Regions from separate parts of the Bradyrhizobium sp. Pa8 genome, predicted to be linked through region 2. Evidence: predicted binding sites of a transcription regulator. Region 2 holds the regulator's gene; each other region holds the start of a gene.
The links. Region 2 encodes PhoB, which activates phosphate uptake and scavenging genes when phosphate is short. Its sites were predicted from a motif close to TGTCATNNANCTGTCAT; they were not measured.

Region 1 (5,141 bases), 170 kb from region 2:
GTCGTCAGACCCCTGATCGATTACCTTCAGCACGTCCTGGGGACCGAGGATCGCGGCCGTGACCTGCACGCCGCCGGTTCCCCAGCCGTAGGGCATCGGCATTTCGCGGCTGGCGAACGGCACCTGATAGCCGGGGATCGCGATCGCCTTGAGGATCGCGCGGCGGATCATCCGCTTGGTCTGCTCGTCGAGATAGGCGAAATTGTAGGCGGGCGCGTTCATTCCGCGGCCTCCTTCATGGCATCGGGCGCGTTGGCCTCGGCAAACTCCTTGCGCAGCTTGCGGAGCAGGCCGAGTTCGGACTGGAAGTCGACATAGTGCGGCAGCTTCAGATGCTCGACGAAGCCGGTGGCCTGGACGTTGTCCGAATGCGACATCACGAATTCTTCATCTTGCGCCGGGGCCACGGCTTCTTCGCCGAGCTCGCGGGCACGCAGCGCGCGGTCGACCAGCGCCATCGACATGGTCTTGCGCTCGCTCTGGCCGAAGGCGAGGCCATAGCCGCGGGTGAAGCACGGCGCTTCCGTCGCCGAACCCTTGAACTGGTTGACCATCTGGCACTCGGTGAGCTCGATCGAGCCGAGCGGCACGGCGAAGCCGACGTCTTCCGCGAAAAATTCGACCTCGACCTCGCCGAAGCGGATCTCGCCGACGAAGGGATGGTTGCGGCCATAGCCGCGCTGGGTGGAATAACCCATGGCCAGCAGAAAGCCTTCGTCGCCGCGCGCGAGGTTTTGCAGGCGCAGATCGCGATCGGCCGGGAAGTTCAGCGGTTCGCGCGTGAGATCACCGACGTTGGCGCCCTCTTCGGCCCGCGGCGAGGATTCGATCAGCCCGTCGCGGCCCAGAATGTCGGTCACACGCGGCGTGGGCGCCGTCGAAGCTTCGGCCGTCGCCGGCACTTCAGGCACAAAGCCCTGGCCAAGCGAGGGATCGAGCAGACGATGCGTGTAGTCGAAGGTCGGCCCGAGGATCTGGCCGCCGGGAATGTCCTTGAAGGTCGCCGACACCCGCCGCTGCACGCGCATCGCGCCGGTGTCGACCGGCTCGCTGGCACCGAAGCGCGGCAGGGTGGCGCGGAAGGCGCGGACCAGGAAGATCGCCTCGATCAGATCCCCGCGCGCCTGCTTGATGGCGAGCGCCGCGAGCTCGCGGTCGTAGAGCGACCCTTCGCTCATGACGCGGTCCACGGCGAGGCCAAGCTGCTCCGAGATCTGATCCAGCGTGACTTCGGAAATGCTCTGGTCGCCACGCCGCGCATTGGCGAGCAGGCGATGGGCGTTCTCGATGGCGCGCTCGCCGCCTTTGACTGCGACATACATGCGACTAGCTTCCCTTGTTCACGACACGCGTGGTGCGCGGGATCGCAACCACGGCATCATCGGCGACCAGCACCAGATCGATGCCGCGCGGAAACAGCGCCTCGTTGAACCGCAGCCGTTCGAACAGGTCGAAAGGCCTGATCGAGGCCTGAAGCGTCGCGACGCCGTCGATGCCGGGGCCACGCAGTTCGAAGCTGCGCCCCGAATCCAGGCTCTCGACCTGAAGGATCACCGTGGTCGAACGATCCGGATACTCATTCGTGCCCAGTGCGAAGCGCTCGAGCGACGGCAGCGCCGCGCCGTCGCTGATCAGCGCGAAACTCGCGATCGAGGAGTCCTGCACCACCGGCGCGCCGGTGTGGAACTTGAGCCACTTCACCACGTCCGACCTCTCCGCCATCCGCGCATCGAGCCAGAGCGGCGTGTCGTGATCGAACAGCGTCAGCGCGATCGCGGCAGTGCCGCGCATCGTTGGTCCGGGCGCTCCCGCCATCGGCACGATGCGCTGGACCGAGCCCGGCCGCGCCATCGCGTCCATGACGGAACGAAAGGTCGATTGCGCCGACAAGACCTTGTCGACGAAACCCGGCGGCAGTTCCGCAATCGTGGTCATGGCCTCACCCCTCACCGCGCACCATGGTGTAGAAATCAACCTTCGTCGCGGCGGTCTCGGCCGCCGCCTGCTTGCGCTGGATCATAAGCTGCTCGCGCAACGGCGCGATAACGTCACGCTCCACCGCCTCACCGAAATCACTGGACTGCGCCAGCGCGTCGCACAGCGCGATCAGCCGCGCCTTTTCGCCATCGCGCCCCAGCGTGTAGCCGAAGCCGACCTCGCCGCTCGCGAGCCGGACCGCCGCACGCGACACCGTGGCTTCACCGAGATTGAATGGCGCGCCGTCGCCGCCGACCCGGCCGCGCAGCATGACGAGACCGTTTTCCGGCGCGCGCAGCTCCTGATGAGCCGGCAGGGCGAGAGCGCGGAGGCGAGCGGCGATCTCGCCCGCCTCCGCGTGCGCCAGCACGGCCATCGCGGCCTTGCGCTGGACTTGCTGCTTGTTGTGCTGGGTCACCAAATCCACCGAACTTTTCTGCAGAACTTGCCGAATCCAAGTTGTCTATGATAATAGACAACTTGATACGGAAGCGCCATGACTGTTTCGTGACAAACGTGTGATTTCTGAAGTAGGCTTCTCGGCGACATGAGCATGCAGGACACAGCCTCTTCGGGCGTCGCGCTGTGGCGCCTCGTTGCCGACGGCATCGAGCGCGGCATCGCCGACGGCCGCTTTGCAGCCGGCGACAAGCTGCCGGGCGAGATGGAGATCGCCGAAACCTATCGCGTGAACCGCCACACCGTGCGGCGCGCGCTGGCCGCGCTTGCCGAGCGCGGCCTCGTGCGCGCCGAACGCGGCAGCGGAACCTATGTCGAGGCGCAGCGCCTCGCTTATCCCTTGCGCTCGCGCACCCGCTTCTCCGAGATCGTCGGCGCCGACGGCCGCGAACCGCATGGCCGGCTGATCGAAGCGTCCGAAGACGTCGCGACCCGCGAACTCGCGCGCGAACTGGGATTGAAGGCCGGCGCACCGCTGGTGCGGATCGAGGCGATCCGCCTCGCCGACCGCACGCCGATCTGCGTCTCCACCACCTGGCTGTCAGCGGAATTGTTTCCGGGCGCGGGCGAGGTGTTCGCTGCGACGCGCTCGATGACGAAGCTGCTCGAGCATTACGGCGTCCGCGACTACAGCCGGGGCGCGACCCGGATCACCGCCGGCATCGTGGACGCGACCGATGCCGCGCGGCTCGATCTGCCGCTGGGACGGCCGATCCTGGTGGTCGACGCGACCGACCACGATCTCGCCGGCAAGCCGCTGGTGACCAAGCACTCGCGCTTTGCGGCGGAGCGGGTGGAGTTTCTGGTGGAGAACGGGTGAGGCTGCACTTCTTCACCCTCTCCCCTTGCGGGAGAGGGTGGCTCGCCGCGTAGCGGCGAGAGGGGTGAGGGGTATGTCTCCGCAAATACCGATCTGAGTTTGAGGAGGCAGCCCCCTCATCCGGCGCTTCGCGCCACCTTCTCCCACAAGCGGAGAAGGAAGAAATCACGCCACCGCCCGCTTTCCGATGATGGCAAACCGCAGCTTGCTCGATATGAAATCAATCGCGGCGACCGCGACCAAAATCATCAGGATCAGGAACGACACCCTCTGCCATTCCAGCACGCGGATCTGCTCGGCGAGCTGGAGGCCGATGCCGCCGGCGCCGACGATGCCGATGATGGTGGCCGAGCGCGTGTTGGATTCGATGAAATAGAGCACTTGGCCGGCGATCACGGGCAGCACCTGCGGCAGCAGGCCGAAGCGGATCTCGTGCAAAGCGCTGCCGCCGGAGGCGCGGACGCCTTCGACCTGCTTCTGGTCGGCACCCTCGATCGCCTCCGAAAACAGTTTTCCGAACGCGCCGAAATCCGACACGGCGATGGCGAGCACGCCGGCGAACGGGCCGAGCCCGACCACGTTGATCCACACCAGCGCCCAGATCAGCGTGTCGACGCCGCGGATCGAATCCAGGAAACGTCGCACGGGGAAGCGCAGGATCTTTGACGGCACCACGTTGCGCGCGGCCAGCAGGCTGACCGGAAGCGCGAACAGCGCGGCGAGCGTCGTGCCGAGCAGCGCGATCGACAGCGTCTCACCCAGCGCCTTCAGATAGACCGGCAGCGAAGAGCCGGGATCGGGCGGGATCATCATCAGGCTGATCCAGCCGAGCTGGCTCAGCCCTGTGAAGAACCGCGACGGCGAGAAGTCGAGATCGACGAGGCCATAGACCAGGATCGCGAACGCCGCGACGATCATTGCCGGCATGGCGAGCCGCGCCGAGGCGGGCCGGTCGAACACATCGGGGTAGCGCGCGCGAAGCTCTCGCGTGTCGACCTGCTGCGGCCCCGTCACGTCCGTGCCTCCCTGCCGAACAGACGGCCGCGCAGCCAGCCCGTGGTGATGTCGATGATGAAGACCGTGATGATGATGGTGAGCAGGATGGCGCTGACGTCGGAGTAATAGAACTTGCGGATGGCGACGACGAGCTCCTGGCCGATGCCGCCGGCGCCGACGAAGCCCATCACCGAGGCCTCGCGGACATTGATCTCGAAACGCAGCAGCGCATAGCTGGCGTAGCCCGCGGTCACCTGCGGCACCACGGCGAAGCGCATGCAGGAGAGCCAGCTCGCGCCGGTCGAGCGGATGCCTTCGACCGGCTTCATGTCGGCATTCTCGACGATCTCGGAGAACAGTTTGCCGAGCGCGCCGGTGGAGTGGATCGCGATCGCGAGCACGCCGGCCATCGGCCCGAGGCCGAACGCGATCACGAAGATCAGTGCGAAGACGATGCCCGGCACGGTGCGGGCGAATTCGAGCAGGCGACGCACCACAAAGCGCAGCCAGGGCGACGGCGAGGTGTTCTCGGCCGCGAAGAAATTCAAGGCGAAGGCGAAGGTCGCGCCGATCAGCGTGCCGACATAGGAGATCAGCAGCGTCTCGCCCAGCATCTTCAGCCATTTGCGCCAGCCCCACAGCCACTCGCCGGCGTCGGTCCAGACCCGCTGGCCGCTGTCGAGCGTGAGGATGCGGTCGAAATAACTGATGAAATTGCCGAAATGGGCGAAGAAGGTGCGCAGGTTCACTTCCGCGCCGATCGCGGCAAGAAACAGCGCAGCGGCAAAGGTCACCAGCCCCAACAGGAGTCGAAGACGCTTGCGCGCGACCGCCTGGCGATAGGCCGCGTTGAGCACGGCGAGCTGCTGCTCGGGGAGGATCGAAACCG
Region 2 (5,141 bases):
GCGCGACAGCACGCGCGCCGTGTCGGCGATGGTCTCGCCGCGGCCCAGCTGCATCTCGGCGCCGGTCAGCATGATGGGCTCGCCACCGAGCTGGCGCATGGCGACGTCGAACGAGACGCGGGTGCGCGTGGACGGACGCTCGAAGATCATCGCCAGCGTCTTGCCTTCCAGCGGCTTCACCGGCTGGTGCGCTTTCTGCTTCGCCTTCATGGCGGAGGAGGCCGCGAGCATGCTCTTGAGCTCCGACAACGGGAGCTCGTTGATATCCAGAAAGTGCTTCGGGGACTTGCTCATCAGCTTGCCGCCCGCTTGGTCTGACTGGACGAGATCGCGGCGCAGGCGCGTTCGAGCCGCCCGACGCTGTCCTCGATCTCGGCTTCGGTGACGATCAAGGGCGGCAGGAAACGCACGACATTGTCGCCGGCACCGACCGTGAGCAATTTTTCGTTGCGCAATGCCGCGCCGAGATCGCCTGACGGCACCACGGCCTTGATGCCGATCAGAAGGCCTTCGCCGCGCACTTCGCTGACGATGTCGGGATAACGATCGATCACGGAGGCGAGCTTCTGCTTGAGCAGCAGCGACATCTTCTGCACGTGGTCGAAGAAGCCGGGCTTGAGCATGACGTCGAGCACGGCGTTGGCAGCCGAGATCGCGAGCGGATTGCCGCCGAAGGTCGAGCCGTGCGAGCCGGGCCCCATGCCGGCAGCCGCGTCCGCGGTCGCCAGCACCGCGCCGATCGGGAAACCGCCACCGAGCGCTTTGGCCAGCGACATCACGTCAGGCGTGACGCCGGTGCGGCGATGCGCGAACAGATCGCCGGTGCGGCCCATGCCGGTCTGCACCTCGTCGAACGCGAGCAGCAGGCCCTTCTCGTCGCAGAGCTGGCGCAACGCCCTCAGGAAGGCGGGCGTTGCTGAACGCACGCCGCCCTCGCCCTGGATCGGCTCGATCAGGATGCCGGCGGTCTGCGGACCGATCGCCTTCTTGACGGCTTCGATGTCGCCATGCGGGACCTGGTCGAAACCGTCCATCGGCGGGCCGAACCCCTCGAGATATTTTGCCGATCCGGTCGCGGCGAGCGTTGCCAGCGTGCGGCCGTGGAAGGCGCCTTCGAAGGTGATGATGCGGTAACGTTCCGGATGACCCTTCGAGAAGTGATGATGGCGGACCAGCTTGATCACACCTTCCAGCGCTTCAGCGCCGGAATTGCAGAAGAACACGAAGTCCGCGAAGCTTTCGTTGCACAGACGCGCGGCAAGCTTCTCGCCGTCCGGGCTCTGGAACAGGTTCGACATGTGCCAGAGTTTGGTGGCCTGCTCCTGCAACGCCTTGACCAACGCAGGATGAGCATGGCCGAGCGCATTCACCGCCACGCCCGAGGTGAAATCGAGATAGCGATCGCCGTTGGTCGCAATCAGCCAGCAGCCTTCGCCGCGCTCGAAACCGAGGTCGGACCTGGCGAAAACGGGGAGCAAATGCGGCGCTGCGCTGTTAGTCATGACGATCACTTGAATGTTGCGGACGGCGTGAGCGTGCATTGCGCAACGCACCATTGACCGGCCCGGAAAACGAAACGTGCCGCCTTTTAAGGGCGGCACGCCCGACTATCTTATGCCTGGTGAAACCGGTGTCAATGCCGCCCGGAAAGCCTCGCGAAACGCAGAATCCGTAGTCTTGCGGTGGCGATTTTGCGTGTTTCCGCCACGGAACATGTGGAAGCGAGTCGGCGGACTCTTGCGCGTGAGTCACGCCATATTGTAGCGTTTGGCTTGTCAGATACGACATCTCGTGCAGCAGTTCTGATCCTCTAAGTCCTCATGTACCGGCGTAAGCGTTCGGGCGCATCTGGTGCGCCCGGCGAGCCTTAAGGGATTCTGGCGGCACGGGTTTTTCGAAGCTTAGGCATTCGCCGTGCGGCCGCCAGGATGGCAGGCGCCGGCGAAGGAAAGGGTGCAATGACCGTTTTGACCTGGTCGGATGATCGCGTCGAGCAGCTGAAAAAGCTCTGGGAGGCCGGACTTTCGGCCAGCCAGATCGCCGCTGAACTCGGCAATGTGACCCGCAATGCCGTGATCGGCAAAGTGCACCGGCTCGGCCTGTCGGGCCGCGCCAAGAGCCCTTCATCGGCAGCGCCCCGGCCGCGCAAGGCGCGCCCCGCCCAGCACATGATGCGGGTGACCCGGCCGATCGCACGCGGCAACACCGCGCTGGCGCAGGCCTTCGAAGTCGAGGTCGAGGCCGAACCGGTCACCTACGACAACGTCGTGCCGATGAGCCAGCGGCTGTCGCTGCTGGAGCTGAACGAGGCCACCTGCCACTGGCCGGTCGGCGATCCCTCGAGCCCGGATTTCTTCTTCTGCGGCGGCAAGGCGCTCTCAGGCCTGCCCTACTGCGCCCAGCACTCGCGCGTGGCGTATCAGCCCGCGGCCGATCGCCGGCGCGCGCCGGCGAAGCCGGGTCCGCGCTGAGTTATCGGAATTCACTGATTGCCAAGACGGCGCCGTCACGCGATGACGGCTCCAATGACTCGGTGTCATCCCCGCGAACGCGGGGATCCATAACCACAGGGCGCAGTTGTTGCGCGAGATGGTCACTTCGAGTCTTCGCCAAACCACGTCCTGTGGTTATGGGTCCCGGGCTCGCGCTGCGCGCGCCCCGGGACGACGGCTGAGCCGCAGCTCGCTAAAACCAACACCCGCTAAAGCTTACGCCTGCTCCGCCTTCGCAAAGCGATCGTCCAGTGCGTAGCCCGCGCCGCGGACGGTGCGGATCGGGTCCTGCTCGCGGCCGAGATTGAGCAGCTTGCGCAGGCGGCCGATATGGACGTCGACGGTGCGCTCGTCGATGTAGATGTCACGACCCCAGACGCTGTCGAGCAGCTGCTCGCGCGAGAATACGCGGCCGGGATGCTCCAGGAAGAACTCCAGCAGGCGATATTCGGTCGGACCGAGATCGATCGGCCGGCCCGAGCGCGCCACGCGGCGCTTGTCGCGGTCGAGCTCGATGTCGCCATAGGCGAGCACGGTGGCGAGCCGCTCCGGGCTGGCGCGCCTGAGCAGGCCCTTCACGCGTGCCAGCAGCTCCGGCACCGAGAACGGCTTGACGATGTAGTCGTCGGCGCCGGTCGCAAGACCCCGCACCCGCTCGCTCTCCTCGCCGCGCGCGGTGAGCATGATAATCGGGAGCTGCTTGGTCTCGGGCCGGGTGCGCAGCCGCCGGCACAGCTCGATGCCGGAAAGGCCCGGCAGCATCCAGTCGAGCACGATCAAATCAGGGATGTGCTCCTTGAGGCGGGTGTCGGCATCGTCGCCGCGCATCACCGTCTCGACGTCATAGCCGTCGCCTTCGAGGTTGTAGCGGAGAAGCTCGGTGAGAGCTTCCTCGTCCTCAACCACCATAATGCGTGCGCCCATGGTGTCGTCGCTCCTTAAGTGTTCGGGACCGTCGTGGCGAAGGTCGTCATGTCGCCCTTCGGCCGCTTGTCGGTGATCGCGTGGCCCTCGATCATGTAGAACACGGTCTCGGCAATGTTGGTGGCGTGGTCACCGATGCGCTCGATGTTCTTGGCGCAGAACATCAGGTGGATGCAGAACGAGATGTTGCGTGGATCCTCCATCATGTAGGTGAGAAGCTCGCGGAACAGCGAGGTGCAGATGGCATCGACTTCCTCGTCGCCCTTCCACACCGCCATCGCCGCCGGCAGATCGTGCGCGGCATAGGCGTCCAGCACCGACTTGACCTGCTGCTGCACGAGGTCGGTCATGTGCTCCAGGCCGCGGAACAGCTTGAGCGGATGGAAATCGGTCTCCAGCGCCGCGACGCGTTTGCCCATATTCTTGGCGAGGTCGCCGATCCGCTCGAGATCGGTCGCGACGCGCATGGCGCCGACGATCTCGCGCAGATCGACCGCCATCGGCTGGCGGCGCGCGATGGTGAGCACGGCGCGCTCCTCGATCTTCTTCTGAAGCGCATCGAGCTCGGCGTCGATGGTCACGACGCGCTGGCCGAGCGCGACGTCGCGGCGGATCAGCGCGTCGACGGAGTCGACGATCATGCGCTCGGCGATGCCGCCCATCTCGGCGACCAGGCGCGTGAGCTCCTGGAGGTCGGTGTCGAAGGCCTTTGCGGTATGTTCAGAACCCATGTTCCGTCTCCTCAGCCGAACCGGCCGGTGATGTAATCCTGCGTGCGCCGGTCGGTCGGCGACGTGAAGATCTTGCTGGTGTCGTCGAACTCGATCAGCTCGCCGAGATACATGAAGGCGGTCTTGTCGGAGACGCGCGCCGCCTGCTGCATGTTGTGGGTGACGATCGCGATCGTGTAGTTCTCGGACAGCTCCTGGATCAGCTCCTCGACCTTGGCGGTCGAGATCGGGTCGAGCGCCGAGCAGGGCTCGTCGAACAAGATCACCTCGGGCCGCACCGCGACCGTGCGGGCGATGCAGAGGCGTTGCTGCTGGCCGCCGGAGAGCGACAGGCCGGAGGCGTTGAGCTTGTCCTTGACCTCGTTCCACAGCGCGCCGCCGCGCAGCGCCTTCTCGACGCGGTCGTCCATCTCGGACTTCGAGATCTTCTCGTAGAGACGGATGCCGAAGGCAATGTTCTCGTAGATCGTCATCGGGAACGGCGTCGGCTTCTGGAACACCATGCCGACGCGGGCGCGCAGCAGATTGAGGTCCAGCTTGGGGTCGAGGATGTTGGTCTGGTCGAGCATGAGCTGACCCGTGACGCGCTGGCCCGGATAGAGGTCGTACATCCGGTTGAAGATGCGCAGCAGGGTGGACTTGCCGCAGCCCGACGGGCCGATGAACGCCGTGACGCGGTTGGTGCCGAGCGCCAGATTGATGTTCTTCAGCGCGTGGTGCTCGCCATAGTAGAAGTTGAGGTTGCGAACCGTCACCTTGGCGGGCGCCTCGGGCAGCGGCTGCGAGCCGTGCTGAACGGCGGGCGTACTGACGGAAACAGACATTTCGCTCATTTTGCAGTCCTCTCGGCGCTAAGAATGCGCGCGCCAATGTTCAGGGCAAGCACGGTCAAAGTGATCAGCAAGGCGCCGCTCCAAGCGAGCTGCTTCCAGTAGGCGTAGGGGCTCTGCACGAAGTTGTTGATGGTAACCGGCAGGTTCGCCATCGTCTTGTT
Region 3 (5,141 bases), 4.6 Mb from region 2:
CACGATACGGTCGGCGCGCTTGAGCGATTTGTGCGCGAGGTCCTGGAGCGCGAGGCCGCCGAGCGGCAGCGTCACGCCGCTGCGCACGCTGTTCTTGCGCACGTCGATCAGCTCGAGCGAGCCGCCGCCGAGATCGCCGACAATGCCGTCGGGATGATGGATGCCGGAGATCACGCCGAGCGCCGACAGCCGCGCCTCGCGCGGGCCCGACAGGATCTCGATCTTCACGGCGCAGATGCGCTCGGCTTTCGCGATGAAGTCGGGGCCGTTGGAGGCGTCGCGGCAGGCCGCGGTCGCAATCGCAAACACGCGACCGACCTGCATGACGCGGCACAGGGCCCGGAACCGTTTCAGCGAGGTCAGTGCCTTGTCGACGGCATCGGGCGCAAGCAGGCCCGTGCTCTGCACCTCGCGCCCGAGGCCGCACAGCGTCTTCTCGTTGAAGATCGGAATGAGGCTCCGCGTCAGTCCCTCGTAGACGACGAGACGGACCGAGTTGGAACCGATATCGATGACCGCGACGCTCGAGCCGCGCTTACGCGGCCGCTTCACGTCCTCGATCCCGGATCAAGACTGATGACGTTCATTACGGCGCGTGAGACGGCGCGGCGAGGATTCCTTGAGCGACTTTCCACGGCCAGATAGACTCGGATTTGTCATGAAGTAGTTGTGGACGTTGAAAGGCTCCTCGCCCTTCGCGGTCTTCATACGCGTCGAGGACCCGTCGGGCAACAATTGCCAGCTCTGCTCATTGTCCTTCAGATTCGCGACCATGATCTGTTCGAGAACCTGCTGATGCACCGTGGGATTTTGCAGCGGACACAGCACCTCGACGCGGCGGTCGAGGTTGCGCGGCATCATGTCGGCCGAGGAGATATACACAGCCGCTTTCGCGCTCGGCAGGCCCTGGCCCATGCCGAAGCAGTAGATTCGGCCGTGTTCCAGGAAGCGCCCGATGATCGACTTGACGCGGATGTTCTCCGACAGGCCTGGAATTCCGGGCCTGAGGCAGCAGATGCCGCGCACCACGAGCTCGACTTGGACGCCGGCTTGCGAGGCCTCATAGAGCGCGTCGATGATGTCGGGGTCGACCAGCGCATTCATCTTCATCCAGACCGCGCCGGGTCGGCCATGCCGCGCATGCGCGGTCTCGCCCTGGATGTGCTCGATGATGCGCTTGCGCAACGTCAGCGGCGACACCGCCATCTTTTCCAGATCGCTCGGCGCGGCGTAACCGGTGATGAAGTTGAACACGCGCGCGGCGTCGCGGCCGATGGTCGGATCCGAGGTGAAGTAGGAGAGGTCGGTGTAGATGCGTGCAGTGACGGGGTGATAGTTGCCGGTGCCGGTGTGGACGTAAGTGGTGAGGCCGCCGCCCTCGCGGCGCACCACCATCGAGAGCTTCGCGTGCGTCTTCAGTTCGAGGAAGCCGTAGACGACCTGCACGCCGGCGCGTTCGAGGTCGCGCGCCCAGCGGATGTTGGCCTCCTCGTCGAAGCGCGCCTTCAATTCGATCAGCGCGGTGACGGACTTGCCGGCTTCGGCGGCTTCCGCCAGCGTTCGCACGATCGGAGAGTTGTTGGAGGTGCGGTAGAGCGTCTGCTTGATCGCGACGACATCGGGATCGCGGGCGGCCTGCTGCAGGAACTGCACGACCACGTCGAACGATTCGTAAGGATGATGAACGACGAGGTCCTTCTGCCGGATCGCGGCAAAGATGTCGCCGCCATGCTCGCGCACGCGCTCGGGATGGCGCGGTACATAAGGGGTGAATTCGAGATCGGGCCGGTCGAGGCGGGTGAGCTGCGAGAGCTCGTTCATGGCGAGCACGCCGTCGACCAGGAACACCTCGTCGTCGGCGGCCGACAGCGCGTGCTGCACGAAGCTGCGCAGCTCCTCCGGCATCTTGGCGTCGATCTCGAGCCGGATCACCGACCCGCGGCGGCGGCGCTTCAGTGCAGTCTCGAACAGGCGGACGAGGTCTTCGGCCTCTTCCTCGATTTCGAGCTCGGAGTCGCGGATGATGCGGAAGGCGCCCTGGCCGTGAAGATTGTAGCCGGGGAACAGGCGGTTGATGAACAGCCCGGTCGCCTGCTCGAGCGAGATCAGCCGGACGACCTTGCCCTCGGCCGGCAACCGGATGAAGCGGTCGATCTTGCCGGGCATGCGGATCAGAGCGTTCATCTGCTTGCCATCGGCGGCGCGCGTGAGCTGGAGCGCGATGGTGAAGCCGAGGCTCGGAATGAACGGGAAGGGGTGGGCGGGATCGATCGCGAGCGGGGTCAGCAGCGGGAACACGTTGTTGAGGAAGTAGTCCTCGATCCAGGTCCGTTCCGCCTTGGTGACGTCCTTGCCGTCGACCAGTGCGATGCCGACTTCGGCCAGCGTGCTGCGCAGGTCGCGCCAGATCGCCTGCTGGTCGGAGGCGAGCTGTGAGACGGTGCGGTTGATCAGCGCGAGCTGCTCGGACGGCGTCAGGCCATCGGGAGCGCGCTCGGCAATGCCTTCGCGCACCTGGGCCTTGATGCCGGCGACGCGAACCATGAAGAACTCGTCGAGGTTATTCGCTGAAATCGACAGGAATCGCACCCGCTCCAGCATGGGGTGGCTGGGATTGACCGCTTCCTCGAGGACGCGGCGGTTGAAATGCAGCCAGGAAAGCTCGCGATTGATGAAGCGCTCGGGGCTTGAGGCAATCGCCGGCAGGCCCTCGGTCTCCGGGGCTTTTTCTTTAATTTCAACAGCTTGCGCAGAGTCCATCAGAAGTCGATCCATCCAGTTCGCCCCAATTTGCGACTTATGCGCAAAACCGGCGGGAGCATGTGTTAGTCCGATGACGTTTCGATGACATTGATGTTCCGCCGCTGCGCCGCGTCAAGCCGCCTTGGAGCCAGCGTGGAGGGGTCAGGCGTCCCGAAGCAGCTCGGCGGCCAGCGCCCGCGTGACGGGGCGACCGAGGCGCAGGGCCTCGCTGTCGAGCAGCTCCACGGCCTCCCGTGCGGCCGCCGAGGACCGCTCCAGGCGGGTGGCGAGATAGCTGACCACGCTCTCATCCACGGTGAGCTGGCGGTCGGCGCAGAACTTGACGATCAGGCCGCGGAAGAGCTGGTCGTCGGGCTGCAGCAGCGAGATGACAGGCACCGCGCGCAGCCGCGAGCGCAGGTCGCGCAGCTCGATCTCGATCGATGCCGGTACCCCGCGGCCGGTGAAGAGCAGGTAGGCCCCATCCTCGCGGGCGAGGTTCATCAGGTGGAACAGTGCCCGCTCGTCGAACGCTTTTGCCTTGAGATCCTCGACCACCAGCGCGCCGGTGGCGAGCGCGCCCGGGACGTTTTCGGCGGTCAGCCCATTCGCTGTAGTCGAGCGGGCGCCGGAAGCCTCGGCCCAGATCGCGGCGAGATGGCTCTTGCCGCTTCCTTCCGGGCCGGCCAGCCACATGATCCGGTTCGGCCATTCCGGCCAGGCATCGATGAGGGCAAGACCGGCTTCGTTGGCGGGGCCCTCGAGGAAATTATCCCGGCTGAGGCTCTCCGCGTGCGGAAGCGAGAATGCCAATTGTCGGGGATGAACGCGGCCTGCCACGCTTGCTGTGCTCCGTGCCGGCACGCCGGCTTCGTTTGAAGAGATTCGATTTCATCGAGCGGGAGTTGGCCTTTTGCGGGGCCGCATCCCGGCTCATTTGGCCTCGATCGTGCTACTTGGCCTCGATCGTGCTCATGTGCCGCAGCCACTCGACGAGATAGAGCGACACGGAAGAGAGCGTGAAGACCGTGACGAGGCCCATCAGGATCATATCATAGGGCGACGGCTTGAAGCCGAAGGCGAGGGAGGCCAGCACCAGCGCAGCATAGGCCACCTGGGCGGCGGTGTTGAGCTTCGACACCTTCGACGGCTTCATCTCGACCGGCTTGTCGAACAGCCAGGACACGATTACGGCGGCGACGATCATGATGTCGCGCGACACCACCAGGATCACGATCCAGCGCGGGATGTCGCCCCAGATGCCCAGCGCCAGATAGATCGAGACCAGCAACGCCTTGTCCGCGAGCGGATCGAGCAGGGCACCGAGCTCGCTCGTCATGTTGAAGCGCTTGGCGAGGAAGCCGTCGACCGCGTCGCTGACGCCGGCAATGAGGAAGACGGCGAACGCAACCTCCATTTGGCTCGACACGATGGCCCAGACGATGATCGGGACCAGCAAAATGCGGCCCAGGGTAATGATATTCGGAATACTCACGCGGCGCTTCCTGGCACCCGGCCTGACCTCGAATCCGGCCCGTTTGAAGGCTGAACCGGTTGATATCTACATAGTATAGGGCGGGGCGCCACGCTTGCCATTGCGCGTCCCCGGAATTCGACGTAACCAGCCGCAAACCCACTGGAAATCGGGCATGACCGACCGCAAAAACGGCCTCACTTACGCCGATTCAGGCGTCGATATCGACGCGGGCAACCGCCTGGTCGATCTGATCAAGCCGATGGTGCGCGCCACCGCGCGGCCCGGCGCCGACGCCGAGATCGGCGGCTTCGGCGGCCTGTTCGACCTCAAGGCGGCCGGTTTCAAGGACCCCGTCCTGGTCGCCGCGACCGACGGCGTCGGCACCAAGGTCAAGATCGCGATCGAGACCGGCCTGCATGGCGGGATCGGCATCGACCTCGTCGCCATGAGTGTCAACGACCTCGTGGTGCAGGGCGCCGAGCCGTTGTTCTTCCTCGACTATTTCGCCTGCGGCAAGCTCGACCCGGAGGCGACCGCCTCGATCGTCGCCGGTGTCGCCGAAGGCTGCCGCGAATCCGGCTGCGCCCTGATCGGAGGCGAGACAGCCGAGATGCCCGGCCTCTACAAGGACGGCGACTACGACCTCGGCGGCTTTGCCGTCGGCGCCGCCGAGCGTGGTACCTTGTTGCCGCGGAAGGACATCGCCGCGGGCGATGCCGTGATCGGCCTTGCCTCGTCTGGCGTGCACTCCAACGGCTTCTCGCTGGTGCGCAAGATCGTCGAGCAGTCCGGCCTCAGCTTCGAGGCGCCGGCGCCTTTCTCTCCCGTGATGACCCTTGGCGGCGCTCTGCTGACGCCGACGCGGCTTTACGTCAAATCCTGCCTGCGTGCGATCCGCGAGACCGGCGCGGTGAAGGGGCTC

Region 1: a site for PhoB is predicted at 2,474-2,490, ahead of phnF (phosphonate metabolism transcriptional regulator PhnF). Genes of this name have one in related genera too.
Region 3: a site for PhoB is predicted at 2,834-2,850, ahead of ACKWRH_RS19220 (RNA degradosome polyphosphate kinase). Genes of this name have one in related genera too.

What each region holds. Positions count from the first base shown of each region.
Region 1 is NZ_CP176767.1:9,068,535-9,073,675, forward strand. It holds gene ACKWRH_RS43095 (alpha-D-ribose 1-methylphosphonate 5-phosphate C-P-lyase PhnJ) at 1-222, opposite strand, end outside; gene ACKWRH_RS43100 (carbon-phosphorus lyase complex subunit PhnI) at 219-1,322, opposite strand; gene phnH (phosphonate C-P lyase system protein PhnH) at 1,327-1,935, opposite strand; gene phnG (phosphonate C-P lyase system protein PhnG) at 1,940-2,404, opposite strand; gene phnF (phosphonate metabolism transcriptional regulator PhnF) at 2,525-3,256, shown strand; gene phnE (phosphonate ABC transporter, permease protein PhnE) at 3,422-4,270, opposite strand; gene phnE (phosphonate ABC transporter, permease protein PhnE) at 4,267-5,141, opposite strand, start outside.
Region 2 is NZ_CP176767.1:9,241,662-9,246,802, forward strand. It holds gene argF (ornithine carbamoyltransferase) at 1-294, opposite strand, end outside; gene ACKWRH_RS43910 (aspartate aminotransferase family protein) at 294-1,502, opposite strand; gene ACKWRH_RS43915 (GcrA family cell cycle regulator) at 1,959-2,471, shown strand; gene phoB (phosphate regulon transcriptional regulator PhoB) at 2,709-3,416, opposite strand; gene phoU (phosphate signaling complex protein PhoU) at 3,431-4,147, opposite strand; gene pstB (phosphate ABC transporter ATP-binding protein PstB) at 4,159-4,980, opposite strand; gene pstA (phosphate ABC transporter permease PstA) at 4,977-5,141, opposite strand, start outside.
Region 3 is NZ_CP176767.1:4,272,272-4,277,412, forward strand. It holds gene ppx (exopolyphosphatase) at 1-552, opposite strand, end outside; gene ACKWRH_RS19220 (RNA degradosome polyphosphate kinase) at 568-2,760, opposite strand; gene ACKWRH_RS19225 (chromosomal replication initiator DnaA) at 2,905-3,582, opposite strand; gene ACKWRH_RS19230 (CDP-alcohol phosphatidyltransferase family protein) at 3,695-4,237, opposite strand; gene purM (phosphoribosylformylglycinamidine cyclo-ligase) at 4,392-5,141, shown strand, end outside.